DNA from 3 places in the Leptospira selangorensis genome. Region 3 is predicted to be linked to each of the others. Evidence: riboswitches for the same ligand, from Rfam matches in the RefSeq annotation. Region 3 holds a riboswitch; each other region holds the start of a gene.

Region 1 (6,112 bases), on a different contig from region 3:
CTATGGAACTCGGCAGGGAAAGAAATTTTGAAGAGTACATTCTCCATTACGTAAGATCCATATTCTCTTTGGAATTGAAAAGGTTTTCCATTGAATAGAACATCATAGAATCCCCAGGTCTTAGCGGTTAATGCAGAAGGATATCCCATCTCTCCCGTTTTAGCGATGAGTGCAAGTCGTACGGCTCTGGAAGTTGCATCGCCTGCCGCCCAGGATTTTCTAGACCCGGTATTCGGAGCATGTCTATATGTTCTTAAACTTTGACCGTCTACCCATGCAAGAGAAACTGCGTTGACCGCTTCTTCTTTAGTAAGACCTAAAAGTTGTGATGCAACTGCAGTTGATGCCACTTTTACTAAAAGCACATGATCTAATCCGACTTTATTAAAAGAATTTTCTAATGCGATACAACCTTGGATCTCATGAGCCTTGATCATTGCTGTTAAAACATCCTTCATCAAAAGAGGTTTTCCTCCTACCGAGATAGAGTTCCTAGAAACCCAATCGGCGGCCGCAAGAATTCCTCCTAAGTTGTCGGAGGGATGTCCCCATTCTGCAGCGAGCCATGTATCGTTAAAATCCAACCAGCGGATCATTGCTCCGATATTCCATGCGGCTTGGACAGGATCTAATTCGTAAGGAGTTCCTGGAACTTTTGCTCCGTTTCTGACTTTAACTCCAGGAACTACCGGTCCTAATAATTTCGTACAAGCAGGATATTCTAAAGCTTCCAAGCCGCATCCTAATGTATCGATCAAACAGTTTCTTGCAGTTTCGTAAGCAAGTTCGCTCTTGATTTCATAATTGAAAACGTAATCCACGATATCTGTAATTACTTTGTCTGGTTCTTGTTTGATATTTTGAATAGTAGCGCTCATATTTGCGATTGATCCTTTATAAATTTTTTTAGTTTTCTTTATGTTCTATCTTCAATGGATACGAAGTCTAGATTATCCGGCCCGATATAGTTTCCGCTAGGTCGGATGATTTTATTATCCAATCTTTGTTCTATTACGTGGGCACTCCATCCCGTGGTTCTTGCGATAGCAAAGATAGGAGTGAACATTGCGGTAGGAACTCCCATCATATGATAGCTGACCGCACTGAACCAATCTAGATTCGGGAACATGTTTTTATGTTTTGCCATGATACCTTCTATCCTCTCGGCAATTTCAAACATGGTCTTTGTTCCCGCTTCTTCCGAAAGTTCTTTGGCGACCGACTTGATGATTCCGCTTCTAGGATCTTCAATCGTATAAACTGGATGTCCAAACCCGATGATGACTTCCTTATTCTCCAATCTCTTAAGGATATCTTCTTCAGCTTCTTCGGGATTTTCGTATCTAGTTTGGATCTCTAAAGAAACTTCGTTGGCTCCTCCGTGTTTCGGGCCTCTTAATGCTCCTATTCCTCCGCAGATAGAAGAGTAAAGATCAGCACCCGTTCCTGCTACGACTCTCGCTGTGAATGTGGAGGCGTTAAACTCGTGCTCTGCGTAAAGAATGAGACTGATCTGCATTGCCTTTGTCGATAATAGAGAAGGTCTTTTACTATGAAGAAGATGTAGGAAACGTCCAGCGATGGAATCTTCGTTAGATTCTAAATCTATTCTTCTACCGTTATATGCGAAGTGGTACCAATAGAGTAGCATGGATCCTAAAGAAGCAAGAATACGATCTGCGATTTCTTTTGCACCGGAGATACTATGATCGTCTTTTTCAGGAACATTACATCCTAAGACGGACACTCCTGTTCTAAGCACATCCATCGGATGGGTGCTAGAAGGCAATTGTTCTAATGCCACCTTGACCGCATTCGGCAACCCTGCGGCAGAATGTAATTTGTCTTTATATCTGCGAAGTTCTGAGACTGTTGGAAGTCTCCCATGAATAAGAAGATGAGCGACTTCTTCAAACTCGCATTTTTCTGCTAAGTCGCGAATATCATATCCTCTATAATGAAGATCGTTACCAGTTATACCTACCGTACAAAGTGCGGTATTACCTGCGGCCACTCCGGAAAGGGCTACGGATTTTTTTCCTTTTGTTGGCTTTGCTTCGACAGTCATCTCTTTCATCTAATTTCTCCTTTTCCGTTTTTTGATTTAGCGGCAGCGAATAATGCATCTAACCTATCTTCGTATTCATAATAGCCGATCGACTCGTAGAGTTCATTTCTGGTTTGCATAGTATCCAATACGGATTTCTGACTTCCTTCTTTACGAATGGTTTGAAAGACTCTTTCTGCAGCCTTGTTCATTGCTCTAAAGGCGGATAACGGATATAATACGAGTCCGACTCCGGCGGACTTTAATTCATCTACAGTGAATAATGGTGTGGCTCCAAATTCAGTGATGTTTGCGAGTATTGGAACGGACACTGCTTCCGTAAATTTACGATAGGTTTCCGGATCTGTGACGGCTTCTGGGAAGATCATGTCTGCCCCTGCATTTACGAATGCTTTACATCTTTCTATCGCTTTCTCTAAACCTTCGTTTGCCAGTGCGTCGGTTCTTGCCATGATCACAAATTTAGGATCCGTCTTTGCATCTACTGCCGCCCGAATGCGATCGACCATTTCTTCCTGGGAGACTATTTCTTTGTTCGGTCGATGGCCACATCGCTTTGCACCAACTTGGTCTTCTATATGAAGTCCTGCGGCCCCTGCTTTGATTAAGGATTTTACGGTTCTTGCCACATTAAATGCGCTAGGTCCGAATCCTGTATCCACATCTACGAGCAAGGGAAGATCGCAAACATCAGTGATCCTACGTACATCAATGAGAACATCTTCTAAGGTAGTGATCCCAAGATCGGGAATTCCTAAAGAACCTGCAGCCACTCCTCCTCCAGATAGATAGATCGCTTTGAAACCGGCTCTTTGTGCAAGAAGCGCATGGTTTGCGTTGATTGTGCCTACGATCTGAAGAGGTGATTCCTTTTTTAACGCATCCCGAAGTTTCTCACCCGGAGTGTAGGGCTCTTTATTTTTACTCATAGTAGTTCGATTCCTTTTATTATTTATCTATAATGTATTTATTTCTTTTTGGATTAAGGTAGGGACTTTCGTTGGGCGGCCATCTTCTCCTAAAGCGACCATCACGAACTTTCCTTTCGTACCTAAATAGCGTTCTCCGCTAAGAAAATCCTCAGCATAGAGTTCTACTTCTATTGTCATTGAAGAATTTCCTACGGACACCACTCTTGAGATTAGTTCGATCAGATTTCCTTGCCGGACCGGAACACGAAAATCCACTTGTTCACTTTTGGCAGCGACGACTTTTTTTCGAGAATATCTAGAAGCAGCGATGAATGCACTTTTCGCCATAAAAGACAATGCGTCTCCAGCGAATAATGTTCCATAATGATTGGTAACTTCAGGGAAGACCATTTCGATCTGTCTTGTTTCAATAACAAGTCCCGGCTCGAGTTTGACGGAATGATGGTCAAGGCTTTCTCTATTCATAAGAAAAACCTTATATATGAAATAGGTAATATATGATTCGTAGGCGATTTATGGAAAAAATTCCCGCAAATCAGGCCACATAAAAAGGAAATAGGATATTTAAGCTCCAAACTCTCACCTCGCGAGTCGAAAATCGAAGCCTTGAGGGGGTTTGGAAAGAGAGGAGGGCGTAAACGGACAGGAAACGCGAACCACCATCCAACCCTCCCTCGAGGTTCCGGTAAACCCACATCCGTTTTCTCTAGGATGAAGGGCTTTGGCAGGTCTTCGGACTTACGAGCTTGGGAAGAATCTTCCTTTTCCTAATTTTCACTGCTTCCCAGATCGCGCGATCCAGTGCAGAATGTGAATTTCGTTCTCGAATACCGCTGCGGGGCAGTCCCGGAATCATCACCGGGTTCCCTTTTAAGTTCCGCTATAAGAGCAGAACACCAACGCTTCTTACACCAGGGTTTTTGGGCTTGTAAATGTCAAGGAAAAAAACAGAACAATTGAAGAAGAAGCCTGTGTGACTTAATATATCTGTGATTGAAATCGACTGTTTGTTAGGGGAGTGGATTAGTTTTCTGGATTCAAATCCATAGCTTAAAATTTGAATTGAAATTATCATAACTTAATTCCACATCCAATCTATGGGAATTACCAAAACAGAGCTATTTAATAAGCGGCAGAATAAGATTGCCTCTTATGCAAAAGCCCTCGGGCATCCGGCTCGTATTGCGATCTTGGAGTCCATTCTCAAAAGAAAAGCCTGTATCTGTGGTGACTTGGTCGACGAACTAGGGCTTGCTCAGGCCACGATCTCACAACACCTAAAAGCGCTAAAAGACGTGGGTATTTTACAAGGAACCATAGACGGTCCGTCCATCTGTTATTGTATTAATAAAAAAACTTGGGAGGAGATCGGAGGATATTTTGCTCCTTTTCTTTCTCAGATCCCCGAAAGCGGAAATTCCTGCTAAAACCGCTTGACATTAATCGCAATATTGCGATTAAACGATTAATGTCTTCTCATGTCATTTCCGAAAAAAGATTATCTTTTTTAGATAAGTTTCTAACCGTCTGGATCTTTATCGCTATGGGGATAGGGGTCTCTTTCTCTATTTGGTCTCCCGGTTTTGTTGATTGGATTAGAAGTTCGGAGTTCGGAGGGACAAATCTTCCGATCGCTATCGGACTTATTTTTATGATGGTTCCTCCTTTGGCTAAGGTGAATTTCACGAGGATTCCTAGGGCGTTCGGACGGATAGACCTGGTCTTATATTCTCTACTTTTAAATTGGGTGGTCGGCCCATTATTGATGTTCGGGTTGGCGTTCCTTTTCTTTCCGGAAAACCAGGAATATCGAATCGGATTAATACTGATCGGAATCGCACGTTGTATTGCGATGGTTTTAGTATGGAACGATCTTGCGGACGGAGATAGAGAGGTCGCTGCCGGTCTTGTCGCCTTAAATAGTATCTTTCAGCTTCTTTTTTACGGAGTTTTGGCGTATTTATTTGTAAGCATCCTTCCAGGGACTTTAGGATTTACGAACTCTTCTATACATGTGAGTTATTGGGACATCGCATATAGTGTCTTGATCTACTTAGGAATTCCGTTTTTACTCGGTTGGGGAATACGAACCTTAAGCCTTCGTTTTAAGGGAGAAGAATGGACGACTCAAAAATTATTGCCGTCTATTTCTCCGATCACACTGATCTTTTTACTTTTGACGATCGTATTCATATTCAGTTTGAAAGGAGACTCGCTTATCAATATTCCTTTAGATGTTCTCAAAATATCAGCTCCTTTACTGATTTACTTTATTTTAATGTTCTTTTTCAGTTTCGGACTAGGACTTCTAATAAAAGCGGATTATCCAAGGAATGTAGCGGTTTCTTTTACTGCTGCGGGAAATAACTTCGAATTAGCGATCGCTGTCGCGATTGGGACTTTTGGGATCGCATCCGGACAGGCGTTTGTAGGGATCGTGGGGCCTCTTGTGGAAATTCCAGTCCTTGTTTTTTTGGTAGAGATCGCGAAAATATTCAAACAGAAATTCTATCTGAAGAGAGGAGCAGTATGAATTCCCTTTTCGATCCAATTAAAGTTTTTTTAGAGAAAAGAGAAAACGAATCGTCTTTCATTTCGGAGGAAAGAAAGGAAATATTACTCCACTTCGCGAATGAGATTCGAAAATTAAAATTAGATCAGAATTATTTTGAAATGATATTTGTCTGCACTCATAACTCTCGTCGTAGCCAAGTTGCACAAATGTTTGCGTTTGTCTGTGCAGAGTATCTCGGACTTTCCGGGATCGGGTCTTATTCAGGAGGAACGGAAGTAACTTCTTTTCATCCGAACTCAGTTCAAGCACTTGTAAAGATCGGGTTCAAAATAGAGAAGGAAGAAGAAGCGGAAAATAATCCTAGATACAGGGTCTCTTATAAAGAAAATTTCCTCCCTATCGCTGCATATTCAAAACTTTATTCAGATTCCGCAAATCCTAGAGGGAAATTTATAGCAGTGATGGTCTGCTCTTCTGCAGATGAGGCTTGTCCTTTTGTTCCCGGAGCAGGGGCGAGGATCAGTCTTCCATATTCAGATCCCAAGGAATTTGACGACACTCCTCAAGTTATAGAAAAATACCTGGAAACATGTGAAA
Region 2 (6,112 bases), on a different contig from region 3:
CTAATACATGTCTTGCAGTGTTTGCCGCTTCTATGTTAGTGCAGACCGCCTCGGGGATCTCCAAAGATCTTGCAATATTTGCGAGCATCTTTGTATTTACGGAAGAGCCTCCTCTATGGGTCATCATGACCCCGTCGGCCATCTTGGAGAGTTTTCCGATCATTCCTACAATGATCACATGCTGGATATCTTCTTTAATAGAGGTCTTGATACCGGTTCCTATAAAGTCACCGACTTGTATAAATGAGATCTCATTCATGTTCGGGAGAAGGTCCATTGCGAACTTTTCCGATTTTCCTCCCGTAGTTAAAACAATACTATGTTCTCCGTATTCTCTAGCGACCTGTATGGCCTGTATTACACTTGCCTTATATGCTGCAGTGGAATACGGTTTTACGATCCCGGTTGTACCTAAGATCGAGATCCCTCCGATGAGCCCCAGACGTTCATTCATTGTTTTTTTGGCCATCTCTTGGCCACCCGGGACACTGATCGTAACTTCCGCACCTGAGAATGCGGAACCTATCAGTTCTTCTAATATCATTTCAGTAATATTTTTTCTTGGGACCGGATTGATAGCAGGTTCTCCGATCTCTAAGCCGAGTCCCGCTTTAGTAACTACAGCTACTCCTTCTCCACCCTTTAATATAATTTTGTTTTCTTGATTTAGTTTTACTAATGCAGTTAATTCCGCACCGTGAGTACAATCCGGATCATCTCCTGCGTCCTTGATAATACTACAAACCGCACTATCATCAGAGATCTCACAACGTTTTAGTTCGAAGGTAACTTTTCTTTTGTTAGGAAGGGTAGTTTCAATTTCTTTAATGGTTTGGCCTAAGATCAGGACTCTGGTGGCGGCTTTTGCCGCGGCAGCAGAGCATGCTCCGGTGGTAAATCCTTCTCTTAGTTCCTTGGTTGCCATTAAAATTTATCCGAGACTTATGGCCGGTGAAGTATTTCTTTGTGTATTGAAGAACGCTTCCATTCCGATCCTGGATTCTAAGGTTCCTAAACGAACTAATTCGGATCTTACTTCCCTTAAAACATTTCCATCTCCGCTTAAAAATACATTCTCGGGAACGGTACAATCTCCTAAGATCGATTTCAAAATTTCTAATGCGTTTGAAATTCTATTCTGATCGGAAATTGGTGGGATCTGGAATATATTCGGAAGATTGGGAATTCCTGAGAGGATCTTTGCTAATTCACTTTCCGAAAGAAAATCTTCCTCTTTTGTTTTGAGCCAAACTGCTATTGTGCTGTCCAAACGGCCTGAGAATTTTTTGGAAAGAAGAAGTCCTGCAAGAGAGGTAATTCCAGTATCCGTTGCCAGGATCAAAGAAAAACCTGGAGAAGGCCATATTGGATCTCCCACAAATTTTCCCCAAGGACCCGAATATTCTAATTCTGATCCTAATATTAATTCAGGGAGAATGCTAGATGCTTTGCCGGTTCCTAAACGTTTTACGCAGATCTGAAAAGAATCCGTTTTAGAATCGGACGATAAAATGGAATAAGCTCTTTTAATAACTTTTCCGTCTTCGTCAATTCCGGCGTTTAGGATAACGTATTGTCCTCCTACAAATTCAAAAGGAGAACCGTCCGATTTTTTAAAACTGTATATATCCGAAGAAGCGCTTATATTTTCTTTATGGATTAGTTTGAGAAGTTTTTGGCTCAATGTTCCTCCTAAGAAGGATAGATCTCATGCACGAAATCATGCATTTCTTCTAAATCCAGATACAAGGTTTGGAATGACTTAGCGGAATTTTTCAGATCCAATTCCACTTTTTTGGTAAGTATCAGAAGAGAAGTATAATATCCTGTTTTAGGATCTTCGGAAGCTAACTTCGAAATTGTTTGTTCTAATTCTACGAGACTTGCTTCAAAAAATCGGATCAAATCCTCGAAATTATTCGCATTCGTCAAAGACTGGATCGGTCCGGGAGAAGACAAAGCTTCCGGTCCTATTTCATTCTTTTCATGTTGAATGACGGATTCATCCTTTATCCCAAGAACATTCATCATTCCTAATCTTAAAGCTGCAATTTCATGACATGCCATACTATATTCCTATTGCATAATATTATCGACTAAACGAGAAACCAATCTATCTTGTAGAAGATGTTCTGAAACAAGATCCTCTGCATCATCTACACTTACTTTTTGATACCAGACTCCGTCCGGATAGACCACCACTACGGGGCCTTCTCCGCATCTTCCCATACAGGAAGAACGGGAAATTTTAAAATCCAAATGTCGTCCTTGTAATTTCAAGATAGATCTCATTCGAGCGACTAAAGCCGAACTTCCTTTGCTTGCACAATCTATATTATCGCAAACAAATATATGTTTTTGTAAATTACGATGGGGAAATAGATGAGGAGCAGCTTGGTTATGAGTTTCCAGGTGGCGGATGCTCCAAAGAAGAGCCTTAAGTCCTCCTACCTTTTTAGAAAGACCCGGAAGTTGAGCCCTGTATTCGCAGGTATCACATGGAAGAGAAAGTTTTCCGGAGATACAATCTTGGATCCTTTCGTCCATGACTGAAACTAATTCAGGATCCGGTCCCAAATATGAGGACATTTCCGTTTTGATCCAAGGGAATTTTTCTGAAAAGTTTTTGACCAAGGAGGAAATTTTTTGGATCAATAGTCCTCCGAATAAAAAGTAGGGGACCACCAGAAGTTTTTCCGGTCTTAATTTGGAAGCCATCTCCAAAGTTTCCAGAAGAAGAGGGCTGGTGATCCCTATGAAGGAAGGAAGAACAAAGGAGAAATGATTTCCTTCTTGGAATAAACGAACCGTTTTATAGAAGTCTCCATTCGCATCAGGATCAGAAGAGCCTCTGTTTACTATGATTACTCCAGTTTTAGAGGATTGTTCTTTGTTTAGAGGTATAAATCCTTCTGCACGGTTTCTAAGTAAGGATACCATTTTAGAATGGACTCCTAAACTATTCGCCATTTTGAAAGAATGACTTGGGAACTCTGATTTAATTCGATCCAGAACGATCGGAACATCGTTTTTGATATGACCTGAAGTGTATAAAAACAGAGGAAATATTATTATATTAGAATATTCTTTGCTAAGCTCTCTTAATGCAGTTTCCAGATCGGGTTTGGCAAGTTCTACATAAGCATGTGAAATTTTCAGATCCGGACGAGTAAGGGAATAGGCCTCGACCAGAGAAACGAATTCAAGATTGGAATTTATTTCCCTACTTCCATGACCCAACACCAGAACCGCAATTTTAGGTTTCATTTGAATCCTAATACCTGCTTTGGTTTCCAGAATATGAAAAATAAAGAGGATAATAAATACCAGAAGATCAGATTCGTGAGCAAGGTCACATATTCGAATTGGTTCCTTAATTCTTTTGGAGCCGCAAAATCTTCCGAAATATCAGGCACACCGATATAGAATGGAAGTCCCGAAAAGAATAGGACCATTACTAAAGCAAAAGCCCATTTTAGCAAATTATGAATGTTTAAATATGATAGAAGGATCCTAGATCCTAAAATACCGACCAAGCTGGACCCAACACTAAGATACCACCAGGCCTGTCTTTCCGGGTAATCATAACTTCCGGAGGCTCTCCCAGGTAATTCGGGAGGAAGCCCTAAATATGGAATTCCAAAGAAGATTAGAAATCCACCGACTGCAAATAAGATACTAAGGTAGATCGCCTTGGATAGGGAAGGGTTCTCTAAAAAGCCGTTAGGAGGAAAAAATACCATCCAAAGGGAAACCAAAACTCCAAAAGAAATTCCTAATAGAACGGAACCTATGATTGTTCCTAAATTTCTTTTTTGCCAGAGACTATCACTCTCAATCTTTTCAGAAGAAGCGGATTCCACTTTTGTATGGGAATGGCGTTCTCCATGGGTATGGGAGTGAACATGTGTATGACCTGTATTCAAATTTTCTGATGCAGATTTTGCTTCAAACTTTTCCGCCTCTAAAATCAACGGAAGATTCCAAACACAGACCATGATCCCTAAAACAAGACCTGACACCAGACCGGAAAATATCCCTGTCCGCAGAAGATCAGAAAACTCTGATCTTAATGGCATGGAAATCCTGTGGAATGTCTTATATCATGAAAAGTATCGTGCAAATACACCATTGGTTCCAGGCCTACTGCATAGATCGTAGAAAAAGCAAGAAATCCTGCAAAAACCAGAACGGAAGCTCTAAGCCATAATTTGGCTCCTGAAAAATCCTTCGAAACGGAAATCGAGCGCATAAAAATCCCTCCTAAGAGATCTTCACCTAACAAGATATAAACGATATTAAGGCACAAAAGAATGAGCCAAAGTATCGTATGAAAAAAATTGAGTTTAGTTACGTAACCGTCTTACATCCGAGACTGGATCACGTAGCTTCAGGATTTTTGTAAGGTCGTTTTCTGACTCGAGATCGTCCTACTCAGCACGTCTTCCCAGGTTTTTACACCCAGTGACATCTTGTGCCTTTTGTCCCTCTTACAGCGGCGGGTACCGTGACGGAATTGCACCGTCTTCCCATAGATGGAGACATCTATGTTCCTACAAAAATAGTCTGAGATTTCAGGATCTATTTAGGTGAGTGATTTTGCATAGTATTTTATTTTCAATCTAACAAAATTCTCTAAACTGCGCCTCTTCCTTTTTGGCTCGCTAGATATACATGTTTTCTCGCTCTCATTACATCTCCTAAAGGTCTATGCTCTAATAAAGCTTCCCAAGGATCAAAAATTGTATCTTCGATCTTTTTTTGCAAAGATAGACCGGGCTCGGATCCGAAATCTTGAGTTGGAATTGTAAGAGTAGCGAGAGTAACGTAAGGAGCTTCTGATTCAGGCCAATCAACGGAAGCATCTTCGATTGGAGTTGTTTTTTCATCCGTGAAAAATTGGGCTTGGAATGTATAAACCAGAGGACCTTTTGAAAGTTTTGATTTAATATCATTTGCCCAATCCTTTGAGGCATCTTTGTTTGGAGTTATACCAGAAGGAGGAAGAAGTCTAATTCTCGCAGCGTAGGGGCCGAAGGCTATTGGTGCCGCGCTATAAAAAGGTTCCGTTGCAAATCCGCTAAAAGGTTTATTAAAACTTTTTGATACTTTTTTGATCCTGGCAAATGCACCGAAAAATCCGTAAGTGGCAAAAAGATATTTTAATAACGGACCTCCTCCTTTAGCTGCTGCGGTAACAACACCTACGAACTCCTCACTTTTAGGAGAAGAGAATGCTTCTAAATTGATCAGTAGAAAATCTTGGGCAGAAGTATTACCGTTTTGTAAAGCGCTTGGCCCATTTACTCCTAGGATTTTTAATGCAAATCCTCTGATGTCTCCAGTGGTATCAGGCTGTAGTTTCATACTCCCGCTGGATAATCGGATCCAAACATCCTTTGTGCCGGAAGTGGAGAACAAACCCTGTTTTGTATAATCAGGAATATTGGATAAAACTTCAAACTTTGCCTGCAGCCCTAAGATCTGCTTTCTATGTAATGTGCGACCTTTTCCGAATTTGGAAGAGTTTACTTTTTGGATCTTTTGGAATGCCTTTACATATTCCGCAAAACGAATCTCTTCATCCGGGGAAATATCTTCCTTCCAGTCCTTGCTAATCGGTTTCATAGAGTCTCCTTAAGAATATCCACAGTTATACTTTTTGTTTTTTCTTATCCAGTCTAGACTGGGCCGCTTTTAATTCGGAATCGGTAAGTTTAATGCTGAATTCCGGAAAATGTCTAAATAGAAAATATTGGAGCCAAGAATCCCAGCCTGTATAACCGATGAACTTTTTGTTCGGTATCCATTTTAGGATGGCCTTTGCTACGGAATCAATTGTATGAATTCTATTTAATGCGGAACCCATTTCAATTTCCTTACTCAATTCAGGTTTGTCGGTATTCTCCTTTTCCAAACCAGGAGTATCCGTTGTAGGAGGAAGGAATAATTTCACTTTTACTCCATGAAGCATCATTTCCTGGCGAAAACCTTGGGCAAAACCTACAATCGCAAACTTACTAGCCGAATAAGCTCCGTATCCGTAGATGGAAAAAAACGCAAGGGTGGATGCTAAAAATACGATCTCACCACTTTTTTGTTTGGAAAAATG
Region 3 (6,112 bases):
GACGTAAGGAACTGCTTCCACATGTATGTAAACATGAGGTTGTTGAATCCTCGTTTTAAATCTCAGGACAAGTCTTATCTAATCAATGATTTGAACGAAGATATCCGAAACGCAGTAGACAAACACTTAGATAAGTTCATTAAAAAAACCGGCTTATTGGAAGAAGTGAAACTCCAAATGGAGAAAAGAACTCAGCTAAAAGCTTTTGAAGACGCGCAACGCGGACTTAAAAAAGCAAGTAAGATGAATATTCCTAAACTTATGCCTCCTACAGGAAAACCAAACGATCCGGGCAGAGTATTATTCGTAGCTGAGGGAGACTCCGCAATCGCAGGTCTTCGTCCTGCAAGAAATCCTAAACTTCATGGTTTGTTCCCTTTAAGAGGAAAACCTATGAACTGTAAGGGAGTTTCTCTCGCGAAAGCAATCGCAAACGAAGAGTTAAAAAATATCGTTGCGATACTCGGTCTACCTTTAGATCAAAAAGTAAAATCTATCGAAGAATTGAATTACGATAAAGTAAGTATCATCACAGATGCAGACTTTGACGGATACGCAATTCGTTCTTTAATGCTTTCTTTCTTTTACGAGTATTGGCCTGAACTTTTTGAATTAGGACTTATTCATATATCCAGCGCTCCGCTTTACGAGGTGGATATTAAAGGTGGAGATTCCAAAAAGACAGAGACTATATTCTGTATCGATGATAAAGATTATGATGCTCTCGTTAAACGAGTGGAAAAATCCGGCGGCCAGATCGTCCGTAAAAAAAGGAATAAAGGACTCGGGGAGACCGGAAAAGAAGCAATGAAGTTTGCGGTAGATGAGTGTATGACCAAGATCACTATCGGAAACAAAAAAGAAGCTTCTAAGATACAGAACCTTTGGTTCCATAAAGACTTTGCTGAGCAAAGAAGGGACGCGATCTCTGAATACGCAATGAGCGTAATCGAAGATTAATTTCTTTCTTTAATACTTATAATAAAGAAAAGCCCGGTAATTCCGGGCTTTTTTGTTTTAACAGAATATACATAAATTATATTCTCACGATATAAAAAAGATTTAAATCGCAAGAACCGGGTCGCCTCTTCTTCACTTCCAAATTATATTTCTTCCTTAGGAGAAATAGAATGCAAACGAAAGGAAACATCCTTCTCATCCATGGAATGTGGTGTAGAGGAACACATTTATCTCAAGTACAAGAAACTCTAGAAAAAGAAGGTTATACCTGCCAATCTATAGATTTGCCTATGCATGAGCCTGGAGCAGATTTGCGAAAACTTTCCAAATTAGGAATTTCCGATTATATAGATTATCTGGAGAATACTATAAATCGATTGGGTTGGAAAGAACCTATCTTATTAGGTCATTCTTTAGGAGGATTACTAGCGCAACTTCTTGCGACTCGGATCAAAACGAAAGCTTTAATATTAATCACTCCGGTACAACCCGGGCAAATTAGCGGGCTTTCCTGGACGGGTCTAAAAACGGTTTGGGAAATTCTAAGAGCTCCTTTCTTTTGGAGAAGAACGAATCTATTAAGTAAGAACAAATTTGCATATGGGATTTACAATACTTTAAGCGAATCAAAACAAAACGATCTCTATCCGACTTACGTTCCGGAATCCGGGACAATTGCATTCCAGACTTTCTTACCATTCCTTTCATATTCACAACCCACTCGGGTAAACTTCGAGAAGGTCCAATGTCCGGTATTTGTGGCAACAACCGGAAAAGATAGAGTCACTCCTCCACGGATCGGCAGAAAGATCGCTTCCAAATATTCTAGTTCCGTAATGAGATTATATCCTAAACTTTCTCACTGGGCGATAACAGAGGATGGAATCGAAAAAATCCTATTAGATGCGACTGCTTGGATTGAAGAGAAGACAGGAATGCCTTTGAAAAACTAGAACGAAACGTTTGATCTAATAAAAGTTTCTTACTAAACCAGATTCACCGCTTTGATCGCAGAACTCAAGGCGGCCTCTACGGTTCCGGTAATTTCTCCAGTATGCTCTCCTGCGAAGAAGATACGATCATACGGTTTTCTTAAAATGATCTCAGATCCAAAACTTCCCGGTGGAAACTCAGCGACCCCGTTCGGAATGTAATCCTTTTTAGTTTCTGTAAAATAGAATCTTTGGATCTGTAGATCCTTCTTCAAACCTAGACGCTCCAGAGTAAGACGAATATATTCTACCTTTTGGTCTTGGCTAGCAGAATCAAACACTGAAAATCTATCCCCATTCGCAATTACCCCTAAAACCTTATCTGAAGTATCAGACTTGGTACCTGCATCATATAAAAATTGAGCCGCCGCATCTGAATGAACTGCAAAAGGAGAAGATTCCCAAGGAGATTCTTTTAATACCAAAAATAACTTATAAATTTGAGAATAACGAACTCTTAATGCTGCGAGAAGTTTTTCTTTATCCAAACCCGGGTTCCATTTTACATTAGAGATCTGATTCGCGGGTAAAGTGCAGATACAAGTAGAACCGTTAAATTTTCTTCCGGATGCAGTAGTAACGGTAACTCCGGTAGAATCCTGATCCACAGAAAGGACAGGATCTGAAAAAACAAACTCGGTGTTTTCTATATTCATCACCAAGGTTTTGGCAATATTTTCCATTCCACCTTCTATCTTACTATTCCTTTGAGGGAATTGTGCAAGATCGCTTAAAACTTTTTCAGCGGATAGAACTCTGATACTATCTCCATAATGAAGAGAAAGTTTATGACCCAGTAAAGTCAGATCTTCCGGACTAACTCCTTGATACACTAAATAATTATAAATGCTGATACGATCTAGTGCCTGCTGCTGTGCAGTATCTAATTTAGAATTTTGTGATACTAATTTGCTTAAGATCTCTTGCGATTTAGGAGAAAGTTCCCAGCTGCCAGCTTTCTTATAAGTTCCTAAAAATAGATCCGGAACCAAGGGAGAAGATTGTAATTTTAATCCTAGTTCTCTAACTAAACTACGAACAGTTTTATCTTCAGAAGAAACCCATTCCGCTCCTAGATCAATAACATGACCGGAAGGATCTTGTATGGATCTAACTCTTCCCCCTACTCTATCCGTAGCTTCTATCAGAGTTACTTTACTTCCTGTTTTTCCTAAGATGTATGCCGAATAAAGTCCGGAAAGTCCACCACCAAGTACGATTACTTTTTTTCCGGAGTTTGTATTCTGAGCGAATAAATTTCCCTTACGACTTCCTAACAAAGCTGCGGTAGTTAAAATTCCGGCTTTCAGAAAAGTAGATCGGGTAATTTTCATTGGATTCCTCTTGGAAGTTTTATTAGAACTCTCTCTTCTATATTCGGTCTATGAAAGATCTTTCCCGAATTTTTTGCGGACTATAATGTCTCATCGATCTGAAATTATGTACCGAATCCTTTCTAATCGTTCTTATGCTTTGAATATCGTAGATTTATACTGATATTGCAAGGAATAGATGACTTTCGTATCCTTATAGTTTTTCCCTTGCCAGCGAAAGTACTAAACCAAAACCTGGAATTACGCTTTCAGGGAGGAAGTCGGGTGAAAATCCCGCGCTGACCCGCAACTGTGATGTCCGTTTTAAACGGAATAAGCCAGATCTTCCCCGCGATACTTTAACCTCGAGGTTGGGGGGTATCGTAAATCTCGCTCTTTAGCGCATCCGCGCTTTCTGCGATGGGGCCCCGAAAGCTAAAATGTCGGGGCTCTCGAACGGAAAAAGAAAACCACCGCAAATACAAAATCGTTCAGATCTGAATAAGGTCAATGATCGACTAACGTTATTTTGCTTATATTTTCTTTTTCTGCGGTATCCGGCAGACATCAGGAGAGAAAAATGAGAAAATTCAAAAATTCGGCTGCTTTAACGTTTGCCATTTGTTCATTATTCGTGTTCGCGAATTGTTTTGATCTGGGAGAATCCAGTAAGTCTGACAATCAAAACGTACTTGCCTTAGTTGCTGTAGCAGGCTTAAACCCGATTGCAGGAAATTATAATTATTATAATGGAACTTCGGATTATGCGGGTGGGACTTATACTGCACCGGGAAATGAGATTGTAGGAACCTATAATATCTCTCTTTCTTTAATCGCACAAACGATGTTTGATGCGACTTACGGCAATAGTTATTTATACGGTGATATCCAGGAGATCGACACGAATAAAAAAGTGATCTATGTCCGTTTCCGCGGAGATTCCTCTTTTTCCCAAGGGAATTATTCTTGGTATCGTTGGACCGTTAAGGACGGCAAAACCTATGTTTGCCCTGACCTTTCCGGTGTTTCCTCTCAAACAACTCTAGCTTCGGCCAAAGCGGATGATTTGGATTTTTATTCAGATCCGAGTGATATCAACGCTGGCTGCGGTTTAAATAGCGGATTTGATCCTGCTCCTTGGAGTAGACTCGAAACTCAAAACTAAAATAAGCCGAATAACGGAAGGAAAATAGTAAATGTTAAAGATCAAAAAAGTTATTCAAATTTTCGTAATATTTACTTGTTTTTCTTCAAGTTTCATCGGCTGCGAAGATTCCAAAAGTTCTTCCGGCGCAGAGGCTCTTCTTGCACTTGGGCTGGGAGGATCCGGATTCTTAAGTTCTTGCGATCAGAGAACACCAGAATCGGGCAGAGGAATTTTTGTAGCTGATGAGATCATTTCAGCTCCTACGAGTACTGGTATCGGATTCAAAGATTCGGATTGTTCTATCGACGGAATTCGCGGCCAAGGAAAGTTTAACGGCTCTCTTGACGTATATACTTTAGATGCTTCCGGAATCGGATCTTCTATCATACTTCGCTGGTCAGGAATAAAGGTACTTCCTACAAGCGGCATAGACTTTATAGTTTATGAAAACCCTTTCTTTGTAGGGGTTCAGAACAATTCAAACTCATTCGACAACGTTTTTATGGAACCTCTAATAGTAGAGGTAGGCAACGATCTAACAAATTGGTGCGGATGGAATCCAAACTATACGAATTCAGATCCGAATACTTTTGTGGGAAATCCTACATACTGGAATAATTTTGCAGGAATCACTCCCTTCATCTATAATCAAGACTCGAATCCAATGACTGTCTCCGAGGTTTTTGATACGGATATTATAAACGGAGGTGGGGGTGGAGATGGTTTCGACTTAGCAGATTCTAATTTTGGAAACTCCGGTTCCGGTTGTAGTGGTACCTTAAAAAGCGAAATCCAAACGAACGGATTTACTTATATCAAAATATCCGCAGCTAAAACGATTTTGACTTCTCTACCTATCGATTCGGCTCATGCAAATCCGGATATAGACGGGGTCATCGCGAAATCCGTAACTCCTTAACCTAAAACTGAAAAAGATCTTCCGTTCTTTTTCAGTTCAATATTAAAATTTTAACAAGTGAAAACATATGATCCGCCCAAAAGATGTGCACCAATTGAACCTAGATAAATTATTACGCAATAAAATTGATACCAAAACCAAGCCATTAGGCGCCTTGGGAAAATTAGAAGATCTTGCCTATCGAATCGGTACAATCCAGAACACAGTCGATCCCGTATTATCCAATCCGCATCTATTAGTATTCGCGGGGGATCATGGACTCGCAGACTCGGGAGTTTCCGCATTTCCTAAAGAAGTTACTTACCAAATGGTATTGAACTTTTTGAATGGAGGAGCAGCAATCAATGTGTTCTGCAAACAGCATGGAATCAAATTATTGGTTATAGACTCAGGAGTTTCCGGTAACTTCGAACAATCTCATCCGGATTTTATACCTGCAAAAATTGCCGCCGGAACTAGAAACATTCTGAACGAACCGGCAATGACAAGAGAAGAATGCGAAGAAGCAATTCGTATCGGCGAAGAGATCGCAATTACCAAAGTGCCAAAAGATTGTAATATAATCGGATTTGGAGAGATGGGGATCGGAAATACTTCCAGTGCTTCGCTACTCGCTTCCGTATTTTTAGATCGTTCCGCAGAAGATCTTACTGGAAGAGGAACAGGCTTGGACGATCAGTCCTTAGAACGTAAAAAAAAGATCCTAGCTGAATGCAGAGCAAAACATCAAGTAAATCCAAAAGATCCTATTGAAGTTCTCTCTAAGTTTGGAGGTTTCGAG

The links. A riboswitch is a leader RNA that binds a small molecule or an ion and turns the genes downstream of it on or off. The one in region 3 is predicted to bind cobalamin.
Region 1: it holds a riboswitch for cobalamin, as region 3 does, so the genes downstream of both, EHO58_RS13255 (acyl-CoA thioesterase) here and EHO58_RS07980 (LIC13354 family exoprotein) in region 3, are expected to answer to the same signal.
Region 2: it holds a riboswitch for cobalamin, as region 3 does, so the genes downstream of both, EHO58_RS15655 (CbtB domain-containing protein) here and EHO58_RS07980 (LIC13354 family exoprotein) in region 3, are expected to answer to the same signal.

The regions. Positions count from the first base shown of each region.
Region 1 is NZ_RQES01000018.1:175,292-181,403, forward strand. Features, by position in the region: gene EHO58_RS13240 (bifunctional 2-methylcitrate dehydratase/aconitate hydratase) at 1-878, opposite strand, end outside; gene prpC (bifunctional 2-methylcitrate synthase/citrate synthase) at 917-2,077, opposite strand; gene prpB (methylisocitrate lyase) at 2,074-2,997, opposite strand; gene EHO58_RS13255 (acyl-CoA thioesterase) at 3,025-3,465, opposite strand; cobalamin riboswitch at 3,707-3,916, opposite strand; gene EHO58_RS13260 (ArsR/SmtB family transcription factor) at 4,098-4,427, shown strand; gene arsB (ACR3 family arsenite efflux transporter) at 4,469-5,533, shown strand; gene EHO58_RS13270 (low molecular weight phosphatase family protein) at 5,530-6,112, shown strand, end outside.
Region 2 is NZ_RQES01000019.1:105,246-111,357, forward strand. Features, by position in the region: gene EHO58_RS15630 (cobalt-precorrin-5B (C(1))-methyltransferase) at 1-925, opposite strand, end outside; gene EHO58_RS15635 (FAD-dependent oxidoreductase) at 932-1,684, opposite strand; gene EHO58_RS15640 (DUF3209 family protein) at 1,693-2,067, opposite strand; gene EHO58_RS15645 (CbiX/SirB N-terminal domain-containing protein) at 2,077-3,267, opposite strand; gene EHO58_RS15650 (CbtA family protein) at 3,264-4,079, opposite strand; gene EHO58_RS15655 (CbtB domain-containing protein) at 4,070-4,252, opposite strand; cobalamin riboswitch at 4,388-4,572, opposite strand; gene EHO58_RS15660 (catalase) at 4,636-5,628, opposite strand; gene EHO58_RS15665 (SDR family NAD(P)-dependent oxidoreductase) at 5,654-6,112, opposite strand, start outside.
Region 3 is NZ_RQES01000010.1:495,603-501,714, forward strand. Features, by position in the region: gene EHO58_RS07965 (toprim domain-containing protein) at 1-960, shown strand, start outside; gene EHO58_RS07970 (alpha/beta fold hydrolase) at 1,131-1,913, shown strand; gene EHO58_RS07975 (flavin monoamine oxidase family protein) at 1,946-3,286, opposite strand; adenosylcobalamin (AdoCbl) riboswitch at 3,525-3,651, shown strand; gene EHO58_RS07980 (LIC13354 family exoprotein) at 3,846-4,430, shown strand; gene EHO58_RS07985 (LIC_13355 family lipoprotein) at 4,471-5,331, shown strand; gene cobT (nicotinate-nucleotide--dimethylbenzimidazole phosphoribosyltransferase) at 5,399-6,112, shown strand, end outside.